Regions from separate parts of the Streptomyces sp. NPDC107550 genome, predicted to be linked through region 2. Evidence: predicted binding sites of a transcription regulator. Region 2 holds the regulator's gene; each other region holds the start of a gene.
What was found. Region 2 encodes HrcA, which represses chaperone genes, less so after heat shock. Its sites were predicted from a motif close to TTNGCACTCNGNNNNNCNGAGTGCNAA; they were not measured.
Positions count from the first base shown of each region.

Region 1 (7,511 bases), on a different contig from region 2:
GTCGGCGTCGGAGAGCGCCGCGCACACCCAGAGCTTGTCCTCGACGACACTCAGCGCGGAGACGAGACCACCGCCCCCGCGCTTCGTCTCGATCCCGCCGTCGTCGCCGACGGCATAGGAGACCGGGCCGCGGTTGGACGCGACGAGAACCTGAGCTGCACCTTGCGTGATCCCCATACCGCTCACGCTAGCCCGGCCCGTAACGGTTCAAACGTGCGAAAGGTCCCGCGTGCCGCGCCCGCCCCCGTATCAGGCCACCCGGCGCGCCGCGTACTCCGCGATCTGAGCCATCGGCGGCCGCTCCTCCGTGTCCACCTCGTGCGTGCGCGGCTCGAACCCCTTCTCGCCGCGCTCGAACTGCGTCAGCACCGGCCGCACCAGATGCCCGCGGGCGAGCCGCAACTGGGCCGTGCGGTAGATCGCCGCCGCCATCCGGCCGAGCGCCTGCCCGTCCTGGTGCCGGTGCAGCCGCACACCGACGTCCACCTGCGCGAGCGCGTCCAGGCCCACCGTGTGCAGCGCGTCCACCAGCAGCCCCAGCTCCACCCCGTACCCCACCGGGAACGGCAGCCTCTCGAGCAGCGAGCGGCGCGCGGCGTACTCACCGCCCAGCGGCTGTACGAAACCGGCCAGGCGCGGCCAGTGCAGATTGAGCAGCGGGCGCGCCATCAGCTCCGTCACCCGCCCGCCCTGCCCGGCGGCCTCGCCCAGCGGCCGGTCGTACATCGCCTTGACGAGCTGCACGTCCGGGTCGGTCAGCAGCGGCCCCACGATCCCCGACACGAAGTCCGCCGAGAACTCCCGCAGGTCCGCGTCGACGAAGCAGACGATGTCGCCGGAGGTCACCAGCAGCGAGCGCCACAGCACCTCGCCCTTGCCGGGCCGCGCCGGTATCCGGGGCAGGATCGCGTCCCGGTGCACGACCCGCGCCCCGGCGGCGGCGGCGACCTGCGCGGTGCGGTCCGTGGAGCCGGAGTCGATCACCACCAGCTCATCCACCAGCGGCACCGCCGGGGTCATCAGCTCCCGGCGGATCACCGCGACGATCTCGCCGACCGTCTCCTCCTCGTCGAGCGCGGGCAGGACCACGCTGACCCGCCGGTCCGAGGCCCGTTTCGCGGCCACGAGCTGCGCAAGCGGCCGGTCGGCCACGGACCAGGAGCGCCTGCTCAGCCAGCGCTCGACCTCTTCCAGCACGGTCGGAGCCTCCCGTATGTGATCCATCTCGCGGTTCGGACGACTATCTCAAGCGTCCGGAGCTTCGGTTACAGTCTTGAACAACGCCGGTGCCCGTCGCATGTCGGGGTCCAGGCGTCCACAACCGCAGCACACAACCGCATACCGCTCATCCAGAGGGGCAGAGGGACACGGCCCGTTGAAGCCCCGGCAACCCTCCAGCCGGTCTCGTAGGACACCGCACTGTCCGCAGCGAGGCTCCCGGCTAGGGAAGGTGCCAAATCCGTCTCGTGACGAGATGCGTCACGAGGAAGATGAGGAGAAAGGGCCTCGCCTCCATGGCTGTTCAGACCGTTGCGACCGAATCCACGACGACCTCCGTCGATCTCGGCCCCGCCTGTGGACTCTCCTGCCGCGAGTGCGGCGCCACCGTGCCCCTCGGCCCGGTCTTCGCCTGCGCCGAGTGCTTCGGCCCCCTCGAAGTCGCCTACGAGCTGCCCACGGGCGACCCCGAGTCCCTGCGCAAGCGCATCGAGGCCGGCCCCGCGAACATCTGGCGCTACGCACCGCTGCTGCCCGTCCCCGCCGACGTCGCCGACAAGCCGAACCTGAACCCCGGCTGGACGCCCCTCGTCAAGGCCGACAACCTCGCCCGCGAGCTGGGCGTCGAACAGGGCCGCCTCTACGTCAAGGACGACTCCGGCAACCCCACGCACTCCTTCAAGGACCGCGTCGTCGCCCAGGCCATCGAGGCCGCCCGCGCCTTCGGCTTCACCACCCTGTCCTGCTCCTCCACGGGCAACCTGGCCGGGGCCGTCGGCGCCGCCGCCGCCCGCGCCGGCTTCCGCTCCTGCGTGTTCATCCCGCACGACCTGGAGCAGGGCAAGGTCGTCATGGCCGGGGTGTACGGCGGTGACCTCGTCGCCATCGAGGGCAACTACGACGACGTGAACCGCTTCTGCTCCGAGCTGATCGGCGACCCGCTCGGCGAGGGCTGGGGCTTCGTCAACGTCAACCTGCGGCCGTACTACGGCGAGGGCTCCAAGACCCTGGCGTACGAGATCTGCGAGCAGCTCGGCTGGGAGCTGCCGGACCAGCTCGTCATCCCGATCGCGTCCGGCTCCCAGTTCACGAAGATCGACAAGGGGCTCAAGGAGCTGATCGCCCTCGGCCTCGTCGAGGACAAGCCCTACAAGCTGTTCGGCGCCCAGGCCGAGGGCTGCTCGCCGGTGTCGGTCGCGTACAAGGCCGGGCAGGACGTGGTGCGCCCGCAGAAGCCGAACACGATCGCCAAGTCCCTCGCCATCGGCAACCCCGCCGACGGCCCGTACGTCCTCGACATCGCGCGCCGCACGGGCGGTGCCGTGGAGGACGTCACCGACGAGCAGGTCGTCGACGCGATCAAGCTGCTGGCGCGCACGGAGGGCATCTTCGCGGAGACCGCCGGCGGGGTCACCCTCGGCGTCACCAAGAAGCTCATCGAGGCCGGCCTCATCGACCCGTCCCTCACCACGGTCGTCCTGAACACCGGCGACGGCCTCAAGACCCTCGACGCCGTCGCGGAGACCTCGCAGGCCACCGCCACCATCCGGCCCTCGCTCGACGCGTTCCGCTCCGCCGGGCTCGCCGGCTGAGAACCCCGCCCCTTTCGCTTCCGCACGGCCGTACCACTGAGGTGATCATGAGCGTCAACGTCCGCATCCCCACCATCCTGCGCACCTACACCGGCGGGCGGGCCGAGGTGCCCGCCGAGGGCGCCACCCTCGCCGAGGTCATCGCCGACCTGGAGAAGAACCACACGGGCATCGCCGCCCGCGTCCTGGACGACCAGGGCAAGCTGCGCCGCTTCGTCAACGTCTACGTCAACGACGACGACGTCCGCTTCGAGCAGGGCCTGCAGACCGCCACGCCGGACGGCGCGGGCGTCTCGATCATCCCGGCCGTCGCCGGCGGCTGAGTATTCCGCCGAAAGGCGCGCACACTCCTCGCATCACCCCGGATTGCCCTCTCCGCACACAAGCGGAGGGGGCAATTCTGCATGGTTGAGCGCGGTACAGTTGGGGAAGCTGATTCGTTCTCGTACGTGGTGCATGACGGGCGCATATGAGTTTCTCGCCCGCTCCCCGACAAGAAGCAGCCAAACTGCCCGGCCCTTTAGGGTCTTTTATGGCATTTACGCGGCCCGACTTGCCCGGTAAGACGGCGAGTCGCCCCGGTTTCCCCGATCGGTGCTGCCCAGATTTCTCGTCCGATTGACCTGTTGCAGACGGCAGTTGGGCAGATACATTCAGCCGCGGTCGACGCGTTCCGGCGCACACCCCCCATCCCATGGGGAGTGAGGTCTGACCCGGGTCCGCGAAGTGCGGTCCTGTGCAAGGGCCAGTAATAGGGGAGTTAGGCATGGCTCAGGGCACCGTCAAGTGGTTCAACGCGGAGAAGGGGTACGGCTTCATCGCGGTCGACGGTGGTGCGGATGTTTTCGTCCACTACAGCGCGATTCAGATGGACGGCTACCGCACCCTGGAAGAGGGTCAGCGAGTCGAATTCGAGATCTCGCAGGGCCAGAAGGGGCCGCAGGCCGACATGGTCCGCGTGGCCGCCGGCTGAAGCGCGCGCGTCTGACTGCAAGCTTCGCAACTCAGCAGGTCCACGAAGGGCCCGTCTCCCGGACACCGGGGGCGGGCCCTTCGTGCTGCGCGGGGTGCGGCGCGGGCGCGGGGCGCGCGCGGTCGCGTACGCGGGGGCGCGTGGGGGTGTGGGTGGCCGAGGGGCGCCGTCCGGAAGGGTCCGCTTGTCGGGAGCACCTTGCACTCGGAGGGGTCGAGTGCTAATCATTGGGCTTAGCACTCTACGAGTGAGAGTGACAGAACTTGGATCGGGTCGGTGAGGTCCGGGAGCCGGGTGGGGCAAGGAACCACAAGGCTCGCAGGCCGTCCGTCGCGGGCACCAGCACGGTCCGTTTGCGTTTCCACCCCGTCCGGGAGGACCACTTCACATGGCCAAGATCATCGCGTTCGACGAGGAGGCACGGCGCGGCCTCGAGCGCGGCATGAACCAGCTCGCCGACGCCGTCAAGGTGACCCTGGGCCCCAAGGGTCGCAACGTCGTCCTCGAGAAGAAGTGGGGCGCCCCCACGATCACCAACGATGGTGTGTCCATCGCCAAGGAGATCGAGCTCGAGGACCCGTACGAGAAGATCGGCGCCGAGCTGGTCAAGGAGGTCGCGAAGAAGACGGACGACGTCGCCGGTGACGGCACGACGACCGCGACCGTCCTGGCCCAGGCCCTGGTCCGCGAGGGCCTGCGCAACGTGGCCGCCGGCGCCAACCCGATGGCCCTCAAGCGCGGCATCGAGAAGGCCGTCGAGGCCGTCTCCGCCGCCCTGCTCGAGCAGGCCAAGGATGTCGAGACCAAGGAGCAGATCGCTTCCACGGCCTCCATCTCCGCCGCCGACACCCAGATCGGCGAGCTCATCGCCGAGGCCATGGACAAGGTCGGCAAGGAAGGCGTCATCACCGTCGAGGAGTCCCAGACCTTCGGTCTGGAGCTGGAGCTCACCGAGGGTATGCGCTTCGACAAGGGCTACATCTCGGCGTACTTCGCCACCGACATGGAGCGTATGGAGGCGTCGCTCGACGACCCGTACATCCTGATCGTCAACTCCAAGATCTCCAACGTGAAGGACCTCCTTCCGCTGCTGGAGAAGGTCATGCAGTCGGGCAAGCCGCTGCTGATCATCGCGGAGGACGTCGAGGGCGAGGCCCTGTCCACGCTCGTCGTGAACAAGATCCGCGGCACCTTCAAGTCCGTCGCCGTCAAGGCCCCGGGCTTCGGCGACCGCCGCAAGGCCATGCTCGGTGACATCGCCATCCTCACGGGCGGCACCGTCATCTCCGAGGAGGTCGGCCTCAAGCTGGAGAACGCCGGGCTCGACCTGCTCGGCCGCGCCCGCAAGGTCGTCATCACCAAGGACGAGACGACGATCGTCGACGGCGCCGGTGAGAGCGACCAGGTCCAGGGCCGCGTCAACCAGATCCGCGCCGAGATCGAGAACTCCGACTCGGACTACGACCGCGAGAAGCTCCAGGAGCGCCTGGCGAAGCTCGCCGGTGGCGTCGCCGTCATCAAGGCCGGTGCCGCGACCGAGGTCGAGCTGAAGGAGCGCAAGCACCGCATCGAGGACGCCGTTCGCAACGCGAAGGCGGCCGTCGAGGAGGGCATCGTCGCCGGTGGTGGCGTGGCGCTTCTCCAGGCCTCCGCGGTGTTCGAGAAGCTGGAGCTGGAGGGTGACGAGGCGACCGGTGCCTCCGCTGTGAAGCTGGCCCTTGAGGCTCCGCTGAAGCAGATCGCCACCAACGCCGGCCTTGAGGGCGGTGTCGTCGTGGAGAAGGTGCGCAACCTGACCCCCGGGCACGGTCTGAACGCCGCGAACGGTGAGTACGTCGACCTCGTCGCCGAGGGCATCATCGACCCGGCGAAGGTCACGCGTTCCGCTCTGCAGAACGCGGCGTCCATCGCTGCGCTGTTCCTCACCACCGAGGCTGTTATCGCCGACAAGCCTGAGAAGGCTGGCGCTGCGCCTGCGGGTGGCGGTATGCCGGGCGGTGACATGGACTTCTGAGCCTCTTAGGCTCGGCCGTTCCCAACTGAGGGCGGTACCCCCAACGGGGGGTACCGCCCTCAGCCGCGTGCGCCGCCGTCGTGGCTGGCCGCGCAGTTCCCCGCGCCCCTGAGGTGACAGCCCCGGCTGGTGGTTCTTCGTCTACAGCGTGCGCTGTGGCTGATCGCGCAGTTCCCCGCGCCCCTTACGGGGCTGCCAGCACCGGTGCCCTGGGGGAGCCGCCCCCGCCTTGGGCAATCTGCCGCCTGGGGCGGCAGGGTGGGCAAGGCGGCACCCCAGCGCCGGGTAAGTGCACGTTGTGCGTTCAGTTCAGCCCCGGTGGGGCTTCTCGCGCAGTTCCCCGCGCCCCTGAGGGAGTCGGCCTCAACGCCAATTTCCAGCCCCTCTGTCCGCGGAGCGGTTACGCCGGGTTTTCGGCGTAGGTGGTCCACGTCTGGCGGCCGGCCTTGGTCGCGCTCTGGGCCGCCGCCTGGGCCTGATGAAGGGCCCGGGACGCCAGTTCCGACGGGGGCACGTCCCACGTGCCGGTCCACTGACGTCCCGCACGGGCGATCTCGTACGCGAGGAACCCGACACCCACCGCGGCGGTGAGCATCCCGAACCCCGCGACCGCGGCCCCCGCCGCCAGCCGCCGCCGATCGGGACGGAACTCGGTCCAGGAGATCTTGGAAAGGGCGCTGTTTGCCATGGCCCCAGGATGGGTCAGCCCCGGCCACCCCGCACCCCGAGCGCCCGCGAGGGAGTTACGCGGCCCGCCCCCGCTCGTTGGGCCCCGTATGAGGAACAAGAAGCGTGATCAGCGGACCGTAGGACTGGGCGTGGCCGGGGCGGCGGTCCTCGTGGCGCTCGCGGGACTGGCCGCGCCCGGCGCGAGCGCGACGCCCGGCGCGGCCCCGGCGCCCCGGGCAGAGCAGAACCCCGGTCCGGTGAGCCCGGGACCGGGGTTCGCCAAGCCGGACTTCTATCTGCCCGGCGTGTACTACTAGACCGCTAGACCGTCTTGGCGGGCTCCTGCGCCGGGGCCGGCTCCGACTGCGGGGCCGCCTCGGCGTGCGCCTGCGGGGACTCGCCCGCGTCCACGTCCGCGTTCAGATCCACGAGCATCTGCGCGCTGAAGCCGAAGAAGTACGTGGCGAGGAAGCCGACGGCGTAACCGACCAGCAGCCCGCCGCCGTAGATCGCCGCCGTCGAACCCCAGCCGTGGTTGCCGTCGAGCAGCGGGAACAGCGCCCACCCGGACGGGCCGATGGCCGTGGAGCCGACCTTGGTGCCGAGCATCGAGAAGAGGCCGACGAACGCGCCGCCCGCCGCCCCGCCCGCGCAGGCGGTGATGAAGGGGCGGCCCAGGGGGAGCGAGACACCGTAGATGAGCGGCTCGCCGACACCGAGGAAGCCCGCGGGGAGCGCCGAGCGGATGGTCTTGCGGATCGACGTGTTGTTCTTGAGGCGCTTGAACACCGCGATGGCCGCGCCGACCTGCCCCGCGCCCGCCATGGCGAGGATGGGGAGCAGGACCGTGTAGCCCTGCTGCTCGATGAGCGTGGTGTGGATCGGGATGAGCGCCTGGTGCAGCCCGAGCATGACCAGCGGCAGGAACAGCCCGCCGAGGACGAGACCGGCGAACGCGCCCGTGTTGTCAAGCAGCCAGTTCGCCGCCGTACCGATACCGGTGGAGATCTCGCCGGCGACGAACATCAGGCCGAAGATCGTGACC
Region 1 is NZ_JBVKBC010000004.1:351,122-358,632, reverse strand. It holds gene ACZ7LY_RS08760 (alpha,alpha-trehalose-phosphate synthase (UDP-forming)) at 1-177, opposite strand, end outside; gene ACZ7LY_RS08755 (glucosyl-3-phosphoglycerate synthase) at 250-1,197, opposite strand; SAM riboswitch class I at 1,343-1,497, shown strand; gene thrC (threonine synthase) at 1,515-2,810, shown strand; gene ACZ7LY_RS08745 (MoaD/ThiS family protein) at 2,858-3,133, shown strand; gene ACZ7LY_RS08740 (cold-shock protein) at 3,577-3,783, shown strand; gene groL (chaperonin GroEL) at 4,172-5,797, shown strand; gene ACZ7LY_RS08730 (hypothetical protein) at 6,198-6,485, opposite strand; gene ACZ7LY_RS08725 (hypothetical protein) at 6,574-6,783, shown strand; gene ACZ7LY_RS08720 (PTS transporter subunit EIIC) at 6,788-7,511, opposite strand, start outside.
Region 1: groL (chaperonin GroEL) is a predicted target of HrcA. The motif match lies at 4,017-4,043, and genes of this name have one in related genera.

Region 2 (7,511 bases):
GCGACCACCGACGCGGGCCGCTGCCTGCACAACGAGCTGTACTGGCGCGGCGCCGACTGGTGGGGCGCGGGCCCCGGCGCCCACAGCCACGTCGGCGGGGTCCGCTGGTGGAACGTCAAGCACCCCGGCGCCTACGCGGCGGCCCTCGCCGAGGGGCGCTCACCCGGCGCCGGCCGGGAGATCCTGTCCGACGAGGACCGGCGCGTCGAGCGCGTCCTGCTGGAGCTGCGCCTGCGCGACGGCTGCCCGCTCGACCTGCTGCGCCCCGCCGGCCTCGCCGCCGCCCGCAAGGCCCTCGCCGACGGCCTCCTCGAAGAGAGCCCGTACGCGGACGGCCGCGCGGTCCTCACCCTGCGCGGCCGGCTCCTCGCGGACGCGGTCGTACGCGACCTCGTGGACTGACGGGTTCCCTCATGGGGGGGGGCGGATCAGGCGCCGGACCAGCGGATCAGGACCTGCGCGTACGCCCCCGCGTCACTCCGGGGCCGTGACGAAGTCGATCAGTTCCTCGACGCGGCCCAGCAGCTCCGGCTCCAGGTCCTTGTACGAGCGCACCCGGGACAGGATGTGCTGCCACGCCTCCCCGGTGTGCGCCACCCGCCAGCCCAGCGCGCGGCACACGCCCGTCTTCCAGTCCTGGCCGCGCGGCACCCTCGGCCACGCCTCGATGCCGACCGAGGCGGGCTTCACCGCCTCCCAGATGTCGATGTAGGGGTGGCCGACGACGAGCGCGTGCTCGCTCGTCACCTCCTGTGCGATCCGCCACTCCTTGCTGCCCGGCACCAGATGGTCCACGAGCACGCCGAGCCGCGCGTCCGGGCCCGGCGCGAACTCCGCGACGATCGCCGGCAGGTCGTCCACGCCTTCGAGGAACTCCACGGCGACGCCCTCGATGCGCAGGTCGTCTCCCCACACCCGCTCGATCAGCTCGGCGTCGTGCTTGCCCTCGACGTAGATCCGGCCCGCCCGCGCCACCCGCGCCCGCGCCCCCGGCACCGCCACCGACCCGGACGCCGTCCGTGAGGGCCGCGCCGGGCCGCGCGCCGCCGAGGGCCTGACCAGCGTGACCGGCTTGCCTTCAAGCAGGAAGCCGCGCGGCTCCATGGGGAACACCCGGTGCTTGCCGAACCGGTCCTCCAGCGTCACCGTCGGCCCCTGCGCCGTCTTCTCCACCCGTACGACGGCCCCGCAGAAGCCCGTGGTGACCTCCTCCACGACGAGATCGGGCTCGGCGGGCACCTCGGGCGCGGGCGTCTTCCGCTTCCAGGGGGGAGTCAGATCGGGGGAGTACTGGCGCATTCGGCAGACGATATGAGCAATCGCCGCGGCCCGGTCACGACACGCCGGAGCGGGCCGCCAATGTGGCGCGCTGCGCGCGGACGAACTCCGCGTTCACCACCGAACCGTGCCCCGGTACATACGCCGCGTCCTCGCCGCCGAGCGCCAGCAGCCGGTCGAGCGCCGCCGGCCACCGCCCCGGCATCGCGTCCGGTCCCGCCTGCGGCTCACCCGACTCCTCCACGAGATCCCCGCAGAACACGGTCTCCCGCTCGCCCGGCACGAGGACGGCCAGGTCGTGGCCGGTGTGCCCCGGCCCGACGTTCGCCAGCAGCACCTGGAAACCGCCGCCGAGGTCGAGCGTCCACTCGCCGCACACCTCGTGGCGCGGGGCCACCAGCAGGTCGGCGGCGGCCTCGGCGGACTCCGCGTCCAGGCCGTGCCGTACGGCGTCCGCGCGCAGCGCCTCAGCGCCCCGCGCGAGGACCGCGCCGAGGCCCACGGCCCCGTACACCTCGACGCCCGAGAGGGCCGCCGTGCCGAAGACGTGGTCGAAGTGCGGATGCGAGAGCGCGACATGCGTCACCCGCGCGAGGGAGCCCAGCAGGCGCCGGGCGTCCGCGCGCAGCCGGGCGCCTTCACGAAGTGACGATCCGGTGTCGATCAGCAGGGCAGCGCCCTCGCCCACCACGAGCCCCGCCGTGCAGTCCCAGCCGGGCAGCCGGACCCGGCCCACGCGAGGGCCCAGTTCCTCCCAACCCGTCCCCGCCCAGTCGATACGTTCCATGGGCCCGACGCTAGCGCCCTTGCCGGTCCCGTACCCGACGGCCGTACACTGAGCCGGGGACGACTGGCACTCACCCGCACCGAGTGCCAGACAGGCGGATCGACCGATCCACCGATCGCCGGACCAACCGCTGGAGGTGTGCGCCGATGCTCAGTGAACGCAGGCTCGAAGTGCTGCGCGCCATCGTCCAGGACTACGTGGGCACCGAGGAGCCGGTCGGCTCCAAGGCCCTCACCGAGCGGCACCGCCTCGGTGTCTCCCCGGCGACCGTGCGCAACGACATGGCGGTCCTGGAGGACGAGGGGTACATCGCGCAGCCGCACACCAGTGCCGGCCGCATCCCCACGGACAAGGGCTACCGCCTCTTCGTCGACAAGCTCGCCGGCGTCAAGCCGATGACGGCGCCCGAGCGGCGCGCCATCCAGAACTTCCTGGAGGGCGCCGTCGACCTCGACGACGTCGTCGGCCGTACCGTACGGCTGCTCGCGCAGCTCACGCGGCAGGTGGCGATCGTCCAGTACCCGTCCCTGACCCGGTCCACCGTGCGCCACGTCGAGCTTCTCTCGCTCGCCCCCGCCCGCCTGATGCTCGTGCTGATCACGGACACCGGGCGCGTGGAGCAGCGGATGATCGACTGCCCGGCGCCGTTCGGTGAGGCGTCCCTCGCGGACCTGCGCGCCCGGCTCAACAGCCGGGTGGCCGGACGCCGTTTCACCGACGTGCCGCAGTTGGTGCAGGACCTGCCCGAAGCCTTCGAGCAGGACGACCGCGGTACGGTCACGACGGTGCTCTCCACCTTGCTGGAGACGCTCGTCGAGGAGACCGAGGAGCGGCTGATGATCGGCGGCACCGCCAATCTCACCCGCTTCGGACATGACTTTCCCCTCACCATCCGGCCCGTACTGGAGGCCCTTGAGGAGCAGGTCGTGCTCCTCAAGCTCCTTGGTGAGGTGAACGATTCGGGCGTGGCCGTGCGCATCGGTCATGAGAACGCCCACGAGGGACTCAACTCCACGTCCGTCGTGTCGGTCGGCTACGGTTCGGGCGGCGAGGCAGTCGCCAAGCTCGGCGTGGTCGGACCGACCCGCATGGACTACCCGGGAACGATGGGAGCAGTACGCGCAGTGGCACGTTACGTCGGACAGATCCTGGCGGAGTCGTAAGTGGCCACGGACTACTACGCCGTACTCGGCGTGCGCCGCGACGCTTCCCAGGACGAGATCAAGAAGGCCTTCCGAAGGCTGGCGAGGGAACTTCACCCCGATGTGAACCCCGACCCGAAGACCCAGGAGCGGTTCAAGGAGATCAACGCCGCTTACGAGGTGCTCTCCGACCCGCAGAAGAAGCAGGTCTACGACCTCGGCGGCGACCCCCTGTCGCAGTCCGGCGGGGGCGGCGCGGGCGGCTTCGGCGCGGGCGGCTTCGGCAACTTCTCGGACATCATGGACGCCTTCTTCGGCACGGCGTCGCAGCGCGGACCCCGGTCCCGCACGCGGCGCGGCCAGGACGCCATGATCCGCCTGGAGGTCGAGCTGAACGAGGCGGCCTTCGGCACCACCAAGGACATCCAGGTCGACACGGCCGTCGTCTGCGGCACCTGCAACGGCGAGGGCGCCGCCCCCGGCACGTCCGCGCAGACCTGTGACATGTGCCGCGGCCGCGGTGAGGTCTCGCAGGTCACGCGGTCCTTCCTCGGCCAGGTCATGACCTCGCGGCCGTGCCCGCAGTGCCAGGGCTTCGGCACGGTCGTGCCCACCCCCTGCCCGGAGTGCGCCGGTGACGGCCGCATCCGCTCGCGCCGCACGCTGACGGTGAAGATCCCGGCCGGCGTGGACAACGGCACGCGCATCCAGCTCGCGGGCGAGGGCGAGGTCGGCCCCGGCGGCGGCCCCGCCGGCGACCTGTACGTCGAGATCCACGAGCTGCCGCACGCGGTGTTCCAGCGCCGCGGCGACGACCTGCACTGCACGGTCACCATCCCGATGACGGCCGCGGCCCTCGGTACGAAGGTGCCGCTGGAGACGCTGGACGGCATGGAGGAGGTCGACATCCGGCCCGGCACCCAGTCCGGCCAGTCGATCCCGCTCCACGGGCGCGGCGTCACGCACCTGCGCGGCGGCGGACGCGGCGACCTCATCGTGCATGTCGAGGTCATGACTCCGCAGAAGCTCGACCCCGAGCAGGAGCGGCTACTGCGCGAGCTTGCCGCCCTGCGCGGAGAGGAACGCCCCACGGGGCAGTTCCAGCCGGGGCAGCAGGGGCTGTTCTCGCGGTTGAAGGACGCGTTCAACGGGCGGTGACCGCGTAGGTCGTAGCGCTCGTACAGGGGCTCGGGGAGTGTTCCCCGGGCCCCTCGCGCGTTCCTGGCCGAAGGGCGTCCGGGCCGCCCGGCGTCGATTCGGAGGTCCGGGCGTGACATGGCACGATGCGGGCATGTCCTGTGCAGTCACCGACCTGTGCCCCTGGCCCATCGTGCAGGCCCCCATGGCGGGCGGCGCCTCCCGGCCGCAGCTCGCGGCGGCCGTGTCCGAGGCGGGCGGCCTCGGCTTCCTCGCCGCCGGGTACAAGACGGCCGACGGCATGTACCAGGAGATCAAGCAGCTGCGGGGGCTGACCGACCGCCCCTTCGGCGTCAACCTCTTCCTGCCGCAGCCCGAGTACGCCGACGCCTCCGCCGTCGAGGTCTACCGCGAGCAGCTCGCCGGCGAGGCCACCTGGTACGAAACCGAACTGGGCGACCCCGACAGCGGCCGCGACGACGGCTACGACGCCAAACTCGCCATCCTCCTCGACGACCCGGTCCCGCTCGTCACCTTCACCTTCGGCTGCCCCGCCCGCGAGGCCGTCGACGCGCTGCGCGCCGCCGGCACGCTCACCGCCGTCACCGTCACCACCGTCGAGGAGGCGCTGGCCGCGCAGCACGCCGGCGCCGACGCGGTCTGCGTCCAGGGCACCGAGGCGGGCGGCCACCAGGGCACCCACCGCGACAACCCGGAGACCGACGCCGCCTCCATCGGCCTGCTCGCCCTGATCGCCCAGGTCCGCGAGGCCGTCCGGCTGCCCATCATCGCCACCGGCGGCATCATGCGCGGCGCGCAGATCGCCGCCGTGCTCGCCGCTGGCGCCGACCTCGCGCAGCTCGGCACCGCGTTCCTCGTCACGCCCGAGTCGGGGGCGCCCGCCCCGCACAAGAGCGCCCTGACCGACCCGTTGTTCACCCGCACCGAGCTGACCCGGGCGTTCTCCGGGCGGCCCGCGCGCGGACTCGTCAACCGCTTCATGCGCGAGCACGGCCCGTACGCCCCCGCCGCCTACCCCGAGGTCCACCACCTGACCGCGCCGGTCCGCAAGGCCGCCGCCAAGGCCGGGGACCCGCAGGCCATGGCGCTGTGGGCGGGCCAGGGCCACCGCCTCGCCCGCGAACTGCCCGCCGGGCAGCTCGTCGAGGTCCTCGCCGCCGAACTCGACGCGGCCGGCGCCGCGCCCGCCCACAGGAGTGCCAGGTGACCGCCCCCGTCTTCGTCGTCGAAGGACCCGTACCCGGCGCGGGACCGTACGTCCTCGACGGGCCCGAGGGCCGCCACGCCGTCTCCGTGAAGCGGCTGCGCGCGGGGGAGGCCGTCGTCCTCACCGACGGGCGCGGCGGCTACACCGAGGCCGTCGTCACCGGCACCGAGGGCAAGGACCGGCTGCTGCTCGACGCCGGGCCCGCCCGCGCCGAGGAGGAGCCCCGGCCCCGGATCACCGTCGTGCAGGCGCTGCCCAAGGGCGACCGGGGCGAGCTGGCCGTCGAGACGATGACCGAGACCGGCGTCGACGCGATCGTGCCCTGGGCCGCCTCCCGCTGCGTCACGCAGTGGCGCGGCGACCGGGGCGTCAAGGCCCTCGGCAAGTGGCGGGCCACCGCCCGTGAGGCCGGCAAGCAGTCCCGCCGCGTCCGATTCCCCGACGTCCACGACCTCGCGTCCACCAAGCAGGTCGCCGCCCTGCTGGCCGCCGCCGACCTCGGCGCCGTCCTGCACGAGGACCGCGACCACCCGAGCGGGGCGCTGGCCGCCGCCGAGCTGCCCGCGAGCGGCGAGATCGTCCTCGTCGTCGGCCCCGAGGGCGGGGTCGCGCCGCAGGAACTCGACGTGTTCGCCGAGGCGGGCGCCCGCCCCTACCGGCTCGGGCCGAGCGTCCTGCGTACGTCCACGGCCGGTACGGCGGCGGTCGCGCTGCTGCTCGGGCGCACCGGCCGCTGGGGCTGAGAAGGGCGCCGTTCGCCGGGTCCGGCGCGGGCAGCGCCCGTAGACTGCGGGCATGGAACTCGCCCAGGTGCGGTTGCTCGTCAGTGACTTCGGATCCTGCTACCGGTTCTACAGCCACGTACTGGGGCTCAAGCCGCAGTCCGGCGCGGAGTCGGGCCCCTACGAGAAGTTCGCGCCGCCCGGCGGCTCCGCGTCCATCGCCCTCCAGGACCGCTCCATGATGGCCGAAGTCCTCGGCGAACTGGGCGAGTCGGCGACCGGCCACCGTTCCCTCGTCGTCCTGCGCGTCGACGACCTCGACGCGTATTGCGCGGGGGTCCGCGAGCGTGGGGGTGTCCTTACGCAGGGGCCTGCGCCGATGACCGAGCGGATGCGGGTCGCCCACCTCAAGGATCCCGAGGGCAACCTCGTGGAACTCCAGGAGTGGCTCTTGCTGCGCGGCTGACGGGACTTTTTTGGGTGGACGGGGTTCATAGGCCCGGGCCCGTGGCCCCCTACGGTCCTGCCCCCTCACGCGGTCGTTCACCTTTCGCCCGGTGGCTGGCTGATCGCGCAGTTCCCCGCGCCCCTGGGGAGTTCTCCGGTGAACGCCGGCTGCCCTGACCGTTTTGCGCAGTTCCCCGCGCCCCTGAGAAGCGGGGCTTCGCCCCAGCTCCCAGGGGCGGTGGCTGAGAGAGTGGGGCTGCGCCCCAGCTCCCCAGGGGGGAGGTGGCGACGTAGTCGCCCCTCCAGGGGCGCGGGGAACTGCGCGATCAGCCACGACGGAAGCCGAGGGTTCCCACCGGCCGGTACCACCCACTCACCCAGGGGCGCGGGGAACTGCGCGCTCAGCCACGACGCGAGTGCAGGGATCCCACCGGCCGGGCCGCCCACTCACCCCCTCAAGGGGCGCGGGGAACTGCGCGGTCTTGTTGGGGGCCGGACTATACGATGCCGGGGAGATCTTCCAGCCGTAAGGAGAGACCCGTGTCCGGCGAACCCCGACCTGACTGCCTGTTCTGCAAGATCGTCGCAGGTGACGTCCCCGCCACGATCGTCAGGGAGACCCCCACCACGGTCGCCTTCCGGGACATCAACCCCCAGGCCCCCACCCACATCCTGGTCATCCCCCGCGTCCACCACCCGGACGCCGCGAGCCTCGCCGCCGCCGAACCGGCCGTCGCCGCCGACGTCCTGCGCGAAGCGGGCGAGGTCGC
Region 2 is NZ_JBVKBC010000002.1:406,526-414,036, reverse strand. It holds gene hemW (radical SAM family heme chaperone HemW) at 1-402, shown strand, start outside; gene ACZ7LY_RS04900 (DUF3097 domain-containing protein) at 475-1,299, opposite strand; gene ACZ7LY_RS04895 (MBL fold metallo-hydrolase) at 1,334-2,065, opposite strand; gene hrcA (heat-inducible transcriptional repressor HrcA) at 2,212-3,228, shown strand; gene dnaJ (molecular chaperone DnaJ) at 3,229-4,365, shown strand; gene ACZ7LY_RS04880 (nitronate monooxygenase) at 4,499-5,572, shown strand; gene ACZ7LY_RS04875 (16S rRNA (uracil(1498)-N(3))-methyltransferase) at 5,569-6,315, shown strand; gene ACZ7LY_RS04870 (VOC family protein) at 6,368-6,760, shown strand; gene ACZ7LY_RS04865 (histidine triad nucleotide-binding protein) at 7,282-7,511, shown strand, end outside.

Region 3 (7,511 bases), on a different contig from region 2:
CACCGGCCGCAAATACGGCCCCCAGTAACCAGCCCCTGAGAACTGACGCTCAGATCAGCCCCCTAAGGGGCGCGGGGAACTGCGCGAGAAGCCCCACGGGGCTGAACTGAACCCTCGACCTTTACGCACCCGGCGCTCCCCCTGGGGCTCCGCCCCAGACCCCGCTCCTCAATCGCCGGAGAGGCTTGATTTACCGGCGCTGAGATCAGCCCCGCCAGGGGCGCGGGGAACTGCGCGAGCGGCCACGACGCAACCGGCACTCTGGGGCTCCGCCCCAAGCCCCGCTCCTCAAGCGCCGGAGGGGCTGGGAGTTGGCTGCGAGGCCCGCGCCCAGGCGCCCCGGGTGCGCGGAAGGCCCGCCGTTCCCGGTGAGGGAGCGGCGGGCCTTCGGGCGACTGACGCGACCAGAGGTCAGTGCGAGTGACCGTGGCCGTGGCCGTGACCGGCGTCGGCCTCGTCCTCGGCCGGCTTCTCGACGACCAGCGTCTCGGTCGTCAGCAGCAGCGCGGCGATGGACGCCGCGTTCTCCAGCGCGGAACGCGTCACCTTGACCGGGTCGATGACACCGGCCTTGACGAGGTCCTCGTACTCACCGGTCGCGGCGTTGTAGCCGGAGCCCTTCTCGAGCTCCTTGACCTTGGAGACGATGACGTAGCCCTCCTGGCCGGCGTTCTCACCGATCCAGCGCAGCGGCTCGACGACGGCGTTGCGGACGACGGCGACACCGGTGGCCTCGTCACCCTCCTTGCCGAGGGAGCCCTCGAGCACCTTGGAGGCGTGGACCAGGGCGGAGCCACCACCGGAGACGATGCCCTCCTCGACCGCGGCGCGGGTCGCGGAGATGGCGTCCTCCAGACGGTGCTTCTTCTCCTTCAGCTCCACCTCGGTGGCGGCGCCGACCTTGATCACGCACACGCCGCCGGCCAGCTTCGCGAGGCGCTCCTGGAGCTTCTCGCGGTCCCAGTCGGAGTCCGTGTTCTCGATCTCGGCCTTGATCTGGGCGACGCGGCCCTGGACGTCCTCGGACTTGCCGGCGCCGTCCACGATGGTCGTGTCGTCCTTGGTGACGGTCACGCGGCGGGCGGAGCCCAGCACGTCCAGACCGGCCTGGTCGAGCTTGAGGCCGACCTCCTCGGCGATGACGGTGGCACCGGTGAGGGTGGCCATGTCCTGGAGCATCGCCTTGCGGCGGTCACCGAAGCCGGGGGCCTTGACCGCGACGGCGTTGAACGTGCCGCGGATCTTGTTGACGACCAGCGTCGACAGGGCCTCGCCCTCGACGTCCTCGGCGATGATCAGCAGCGGCTTGGAGCCACCGGCCTGGATGACCTTCTCCAGGAGCGGCAGCAGGTCCTGGATGGCGCCGATCTTGCCCTGGTGGATCAGGATGTACGGGTCGTCGAGGACGGCCTCCATACGCTCCTGGTCGGTGACGAAGTACGGGGACAGGTAGCCCTTGTCGAAGGCCATGCCCTCGGTGAAGTCCAGTTCGAGACCGAAGGTGTTGGACTCCTCGACGGTGATGACACCGTCCTTGCCGACCTTGTCCATCGCCTCGGCGATCAGCTCGCCGACCTGCGTGTCCTGGGCGGAGAGCCCGGCGACGGCGGCGATGTCCGACTTCTCGTCGATCGGGCGGGCCGTGGCGAGCAGGTCCTCGGAGACGGCCTTGACGGCGGCGTCGATGCCCTTCTTCAGGGCGGCCGGGGAGGCGCCGGCGGCGACGTTGCGCAGGCCCTCCTTGACCAGGGCCTGGGCGAGCACGGTGGCGGTGGTCGTACCGTCACCCGCGATGTCGTTGGTCTTGGTCGCCACCTCCTTCACGAGCTGCGCGCCGAGGTTCTCGTACGGGTCCTCGATCTCGACCTCGCGGGCGATCGTGACACCGTCGTTGGTGATGGTGGGGGCGCCGAACTTCTTGTCGATGACGACGTTGCGGCCCTTGGGGCCGATCGTCACCTTGACCGTGTCGGCCAGCTTGTTGACGCCGCGCTCAAGGGCGCGACGGGCGTCCTCGTCGAACTTCAGGATCTTCGCCATGGGAGCGGTTCAGCCCTCTCGGAAAGCTAGGGGTGAAGCTTGCGATGAAGCCTCGGTGAAGCGTGGGATGAACGAACCGCGCCCCTGACCCCGGCTCGATAGTCGTCGCGGGTGCCAGGGGCGCAGCTCGAAGCAAAAGCGTTCTGCTTCGGTGAAGCGAGGTAATCCGAGGTGGATTACTTCTCGACGATCGCGAGCACGTCGCGGGCCGAGAGGACGAGGTACTCCTCGCCGTTGTACTTGACCTCGGTGCCGCCGTACTTGCTGTACAGCACGATGTCGCCGGTGTTCACGTCGAGCGGCAGGCGCTCGCCGTTCTCGAAGCGGCCCGGGCCCACGGCCAGGACGACGCCCTCCTGGGGCTTCTCCTTCGCGGTGTCCGGAATGACCAGGCCAGAGGCCGTGGTCTGCTCGGCGTCGAGCGGCTGGACCACGATGCGGTCCTCAAGCGGCTTGATGGCAACCTTGGAGCTGGCGGTCGTCACGATCCGACCTCCCCCTTCGGTGATCTCACGGGGTTAACTGTCTGAGGTGGCGACCAGGAGGACCGTCGTCGCGGGTGCCGGACCTGCCCGTCGCTGTTGGCACTCTCCTACGGGGAGTGCCAGAGCCGAGACTATGACTGCGATTAGCACTCGGTCAAGCGGACTGCTAATTCCGTCCCGCGCGCCGCCCCCGGCCGCGCCCTCACGCCTCACCCGCGGGCTCCCCCAGCCGCCCCCGGCCGCCTCCTCAGAGGTAGTCCTCCAGGCGGCCCGCCGCGAGGTGCCGGGCCTCCAGCGTCCGCAGCAGCCGGACCGTCCGCGCGGCGAGCCCCGGGCCGCTCCCGGCGCCCGCGCCCTCCCCCGCGCGGGCCAGCACGATGTCCCCGGCGCGCGGCCCGGCCGCCCCCCGCGCGTACCGGGGCCCGCCCGCGTCCAGCACCGCCCGCCAGAGCACCACCGCGTCGGCGCCGCACGCCCCGGCCGCCCGCAGGGTCGCCGCGTCGTACTCGCCGTAGGGCGGCCGGAACAGGCGCGGGGCCGTGCCGAGGCGGGCGCGTACGCGGTCGCGCTGGCCGCAGACCTCGGCGCGCTGCCCCCGCTCGCCGAGGCCGGGCAGCCAGCGGTGGCTCAGCGTCCCGTTCTGCACGCCCGCGCCGAGCGCAGGCAGGGCGCCGAGGCCGTGGGCGGGCCCGGACAGGAACACCGTCAGCGGCAGGTGCCGGGCGCGGACCAGGCGGACGAAGGCCGGGTCGCGCAGCGCGGCGGCGCCGGCCGGGCCCGCGTCGACGGTGAGGAAGACGACCCGGTCGCGGGTGGGCAGGTGGTCGAGGACGCGGGGCAGCGCGCCCGGCGCCCCCGGGTGCGGGCCGCCGGGCCGGCCGCCGAGGACGCCGGTGCGTGCCGCGCCGGTGGCGTGCGCGGACGGGCTCGGGGAGCCGGTGCGGGCGGGCGCGGTGGCGGGCGGGCGCACGGGGTGGCGCGCGGGGTGGCGGCGGACCTTCTGGGCGGCCTTGCGGCCCATCCGCTCGATGGGGTCGACGGACTGCGCGCATCCGGTGAGCCCGGCGAGCAGCGCGGCGGCCAGCGCCCAGGCGGCGGCGCGCCGGACCGCGCGGGCCGCCCTCTCCCCCGTACGGGAGGCAGCCGTGCCCGGGCGGGGCGTCACAGGTAGTCCTCCAGGCGGGCCACCGCGTACCCCTTGGCGGTGACGGTACGCAGGAACGTGCGGAGCATGTCGGTCATCGTGCCCTTCCAGTCCTTACGGCCGCGGAAGTGTGTGAGGACGATGTCGCCGGGGCGCAGGGCGCGGTCCCACTCGCGGTAGTCCATGCGGTCGGCGAACATCTCCTCGTTCCACAGCGGCACATGCGTGATCCCGCACGCCTTGGCGGCTACGAGGGTCGTGCGGTCGTAGTTGCCGAAGGGCGGCCGGAAGAGGGTGGGGCGCGCGCCGAACTTCCGTGCCATCAGGTCCTGCATGCCGCAGATCTCGCGCCGCTGCCCGGCGCGGGAGAGAGCGGGCAGGTAGGGGTGGTGCAGCGTGTGGTTGCCGAGGGTGGTGCCGAGGGCGCGCATGCGCCGGAAGTAGCCGTAGTGCGGGCGGATCTCGGCGTCGGTGAGGAAGGCCGTGTACGGGACGCGCAGCTCGCGCGTCATGCGCAGGAACGCGGGGTCCTGCTCGGCGCCGTCGTCGACAGTGAGGAAGACGACCCGGTCGCGGGTGGGGACGGTGGTGAAGACGGGCGGCAGGCCGTCCGCCCGGTGCCGCTCGACCTCGAAGCCCCTGCGGGTGGTGAGTACGGGCTTGCGGGCGGGCGGCGCGGGCGCGGTGAGCGGTGCTCGCGGAAGGCCCCAGCGGCGGGCGGCGGCCTGGAGGCGGGCGCGTTCGGCGGTGAGGCGGGTGGCGTACGCGTCGAGGGCGCGGGCGGCGGGCAGCCGCGGCGCCCGCCCTGCGGCGCCGGGTCCGGCGGCGCCCGCCGAGGGGGCGACCAGGGTGGACGGTGCGGCCGGGCGGGGTTCGGCGGCGCAGCCGCAGACGAGCGCGGCGGCGGCCAGCGCGGCGAGCGTCCCGCGCAGCAGCGGGCCCCGGGCGCGGAACGCCTCCGCGTGCCGTCGCGGGGCGGGCGGGACCGCGCGGCGGTCCTCTTGTCGTACTCGTCGCATGGCGCCGCATCCTCGCAGCTCAGAGCGGTGTCCTTGGGGGCGACACCAGCGCCGGGCGCGGAGCGTCCACCGACTGGCCCACAATGGGCCGGTGAGTGCCAAGCCCCCAGCCGATGTCCCCGCCGGTGCCTCCGCCGGCTCCTCCGCCGGTGACCCCGCCGGTGCCTCTGTAGGCGCCTTCGCCGCCCTGCTGACGCCGACCGGGCGCGCCCTGCTCGACGAGCTGCGCGACCACGACCCCGCGCGGGAGCTGGCGCTCGCCACCCGCCTGCGCCGCGACCACCCCGCGGAGCTGGTCTCGGCGGCGCTCGCGCAGGCGCGGCTGCGGCAGCGGGCGGCGGCGAAGTTCGGGGCGGACGCGGCCCGCATGTACTTCACGGCGAACGGCGTCGAGCAGGCCACCCGCACGTCCGTCGCCGCGCACCGGGCCGCCGCCTTCCGCGCGCTCGGCGTCACCTCGGTCGCCGACATGTGCTGCGGCATCGGCGGGGACGCGCTGGCGCTGGCCCGCGAGGGCGTACGCGTGCTCGCCGTCGACCGTTCCCCGCTGACCTGCGCGGTCGCCCGCGCCAACGCCGAGGCGCTCGGGCTCGACGGGCTGATCGAGGTGCGGGAGGCGGATGTGACGGACGTGGACACCTCCGCGTACGACGCCGTGTTCGTGGACCCGGCGCGGCGCGCGGGCGGGCGGGGCGGCGGGCGGATCTTCGACCCCGAGGCGTACTCGCCGCCGCTGTCCTGGGCGGTCGGCGCCGCGCTGAAGGCCCCGCACGCGGCGCTGAAGATCGCGCCGGGCATCCCGCACGAGGCGATCCCGGCCGAGGCGGACGCGGAGTGGATCTCCGACGGCGGGGACGTGAAGGAGGCCGTGCTGTGGTTCGGCACCGTGCCGGGGCGGATGCGGGCGACGCTGTTGCCGGGGGCGCGGGCCCTTGCCGGGCGGGGGTTGCCGGATCCTCAAGTACGGCCCGTGGGGCGGTACTTGTACGAGCCGGACGGGGCCGTCATCCGGGCGCATCTGGTCGCGGAGGTCGCCGAGGAGGTCGGCGGGGGGCTCATCGACGAGACCATCGCGTACGTCACCGCGGATGAGCTGCGGCCGAGTCCGTATGCCGCCGCTTACGAGATCACGGATCAACTGCCGTTCAACGTGAAGAAGTTGAAGGCGTTGCTGCGGGAGCGGGGGGTGGGGGTGCTGACGGTGAAGAAGCGGGGGTCGGCTGTCGAGCCGGAGGAGTTGCGGCGGAAGGTCATGCCGAAGCGGTACGGGAGTGCGGCCGTGACGGTGTTTCTGACCCGCGTCGATGGCGCCCCGAGCATGCTGGTGGGCGCCCCCGTGGGCTGACGACACGGGGCTCCACCCCGGACCCGGCTCCTCAATCGCCGGAGGGGCTCGGGTGTTCCTGTCGGCGGGGCTGACCTTTCCTGCCGATACTTCAGGCTGACGACACGGGGCTCCGCCCCGGACCCCGCTCCTCAATCGCCGGAGAGGCTTTCATTCGGGGGCTCGTGCCGGAGGGGCTGACCTTTCCGGCCGGCGCGTCAGGTGGACGTCACGGGGCTCCGCTCCTCAATCGCCGGAGGGGCTCTTATGTGGGGGCTCGTTGGTTGTGGCTCTGGTGTGGAGGAAGGCGCGTTCCTGTTCGTTGCGGGTGAGGGCCGCCGCCCGGTGGAACTCCCGCGCCGCCTCCTCCCGGCGGCCCAGCCGCTCCAGCAGGTCCCCCCGTACGCTCGGGAGCAAGTGGTAGTCCCGCAGGGCCGGTTCGGCGGTCAGCGCGTCGACCAGGGCGAGCGCCGGGGCCGGGCCCTCGGCCATCGAGACGGCCACCGCCCGGTTCAGCTCCACGACCGGTGACGGGCTGCGCGCGGCGAGCAGCGCGTACAGGGCGGCGATCTGGCGCCAGTCGGTGTCCTCGTAGCGGTGGGCGCGGGCGTGGCAGGCGGCGATGGCGGCCTGGAGGACGTAGGGGCCCGGCGGGCGGCCCGGGGCGACGGCCTCGGCGCGGGTGAGGGCGTCGAAGCCGCGGCGGATCAGCAGCGCGTTCCAGCGGGCGCGGTTCTGGTCCTTGAGCAGCACGGGCGAGCCGTCCGGCGCGGTACGGGCGGCGGAGCGCGAGAACTGGAGCTCCAACAGCGCGGCAAGGCCGTGCACTTCGGGCTCCTTCGGCATCAGCGACTGGAGCACGCGGGCCATGCGCAGCGCGTCCTCGCACAGCGCGGGCCGCAGATAGTCGTCGCCCGCGGTGGCCGCGTACCCCTCGTTGAAGACCAGGTAGAGGACTTCGAGGACCGAGCCGAGACGGGCCTCCCGGTCGGGCCCGTACGGCACTTCGAAGGCGACGTTCTTCGTGGCGAGGGCCCGCTTGGCGCGCACGACGCGCTGGGCGACGGTCGCCTCGGGCGCGAGGACCGCGCGGGCGATCTCGGCCGTGGTCAGGCCGCCGAACAGGCGCAGCGTCAGCGTGACGCGGGCCTCGGCGGAGAGCACCGGGTGGCAGCTCATGAAGACGAGCCGCAACAGGTCGTCGTCGATGTCGTCGGGGTCGTACGCGGCGAGGGCCCGCTCCTCGTACGCGAACTCCGTGGCCCGGCCGACCTCCTGGAGCTTGCGGGCGTAGTTCTCGCGGCGGCGCACGAGGTCGATCGCGCGGTGCTTGGCGGTGGCGGTGAGCCAGGCGCCCGGGTTGTCGGGCACGCCGGTGCGGGGCCACGCCTCCAGGGCGGCGACCAGCGCGTCCTGGGCGATCTCCTCCGCGATGCCGACGTCCCGTACGACGCGCGTCACCACGGCGATGACGCGGGGCGCCTCCATGCGGAAGACGG
Region 3 is NZ_JBVKBC010000029.1:9,881-17,391, reverse strand. It holds gene ACZ7LY_RS27970 (SDR family NAD(P)-dependent oxidoreductase) at 1-28, shown strand, start outside; gene groL (chaperonin GroEL) at 412-2,040, opposite strand; gene groES (co-chaperone GroES) at 2,217-2,525, opposite strand; gene ACZ7LY_RS27955 (polysaccharide deacetylase family protein) at 2,773-3,690, opposite strand; gene ACZ7LY_RS27950 (polysaccharide deacetylase family protein) at 3,687-4,688, opposite strand; gene ACZ7LY_RS27945 (class I SAM-dependent methyltransferase) at 4,780-6,033, shown strand; gene ACZ7LY_RS27940 (RNA polymerase sigma factor) at 6,259-7,511, opposite strand, start outside.
Region 3: groES (co-chaperone GroES) is a predicted target of HrcA. The motif match lies at 2,669-2,695, and genes of this name have one in related genera.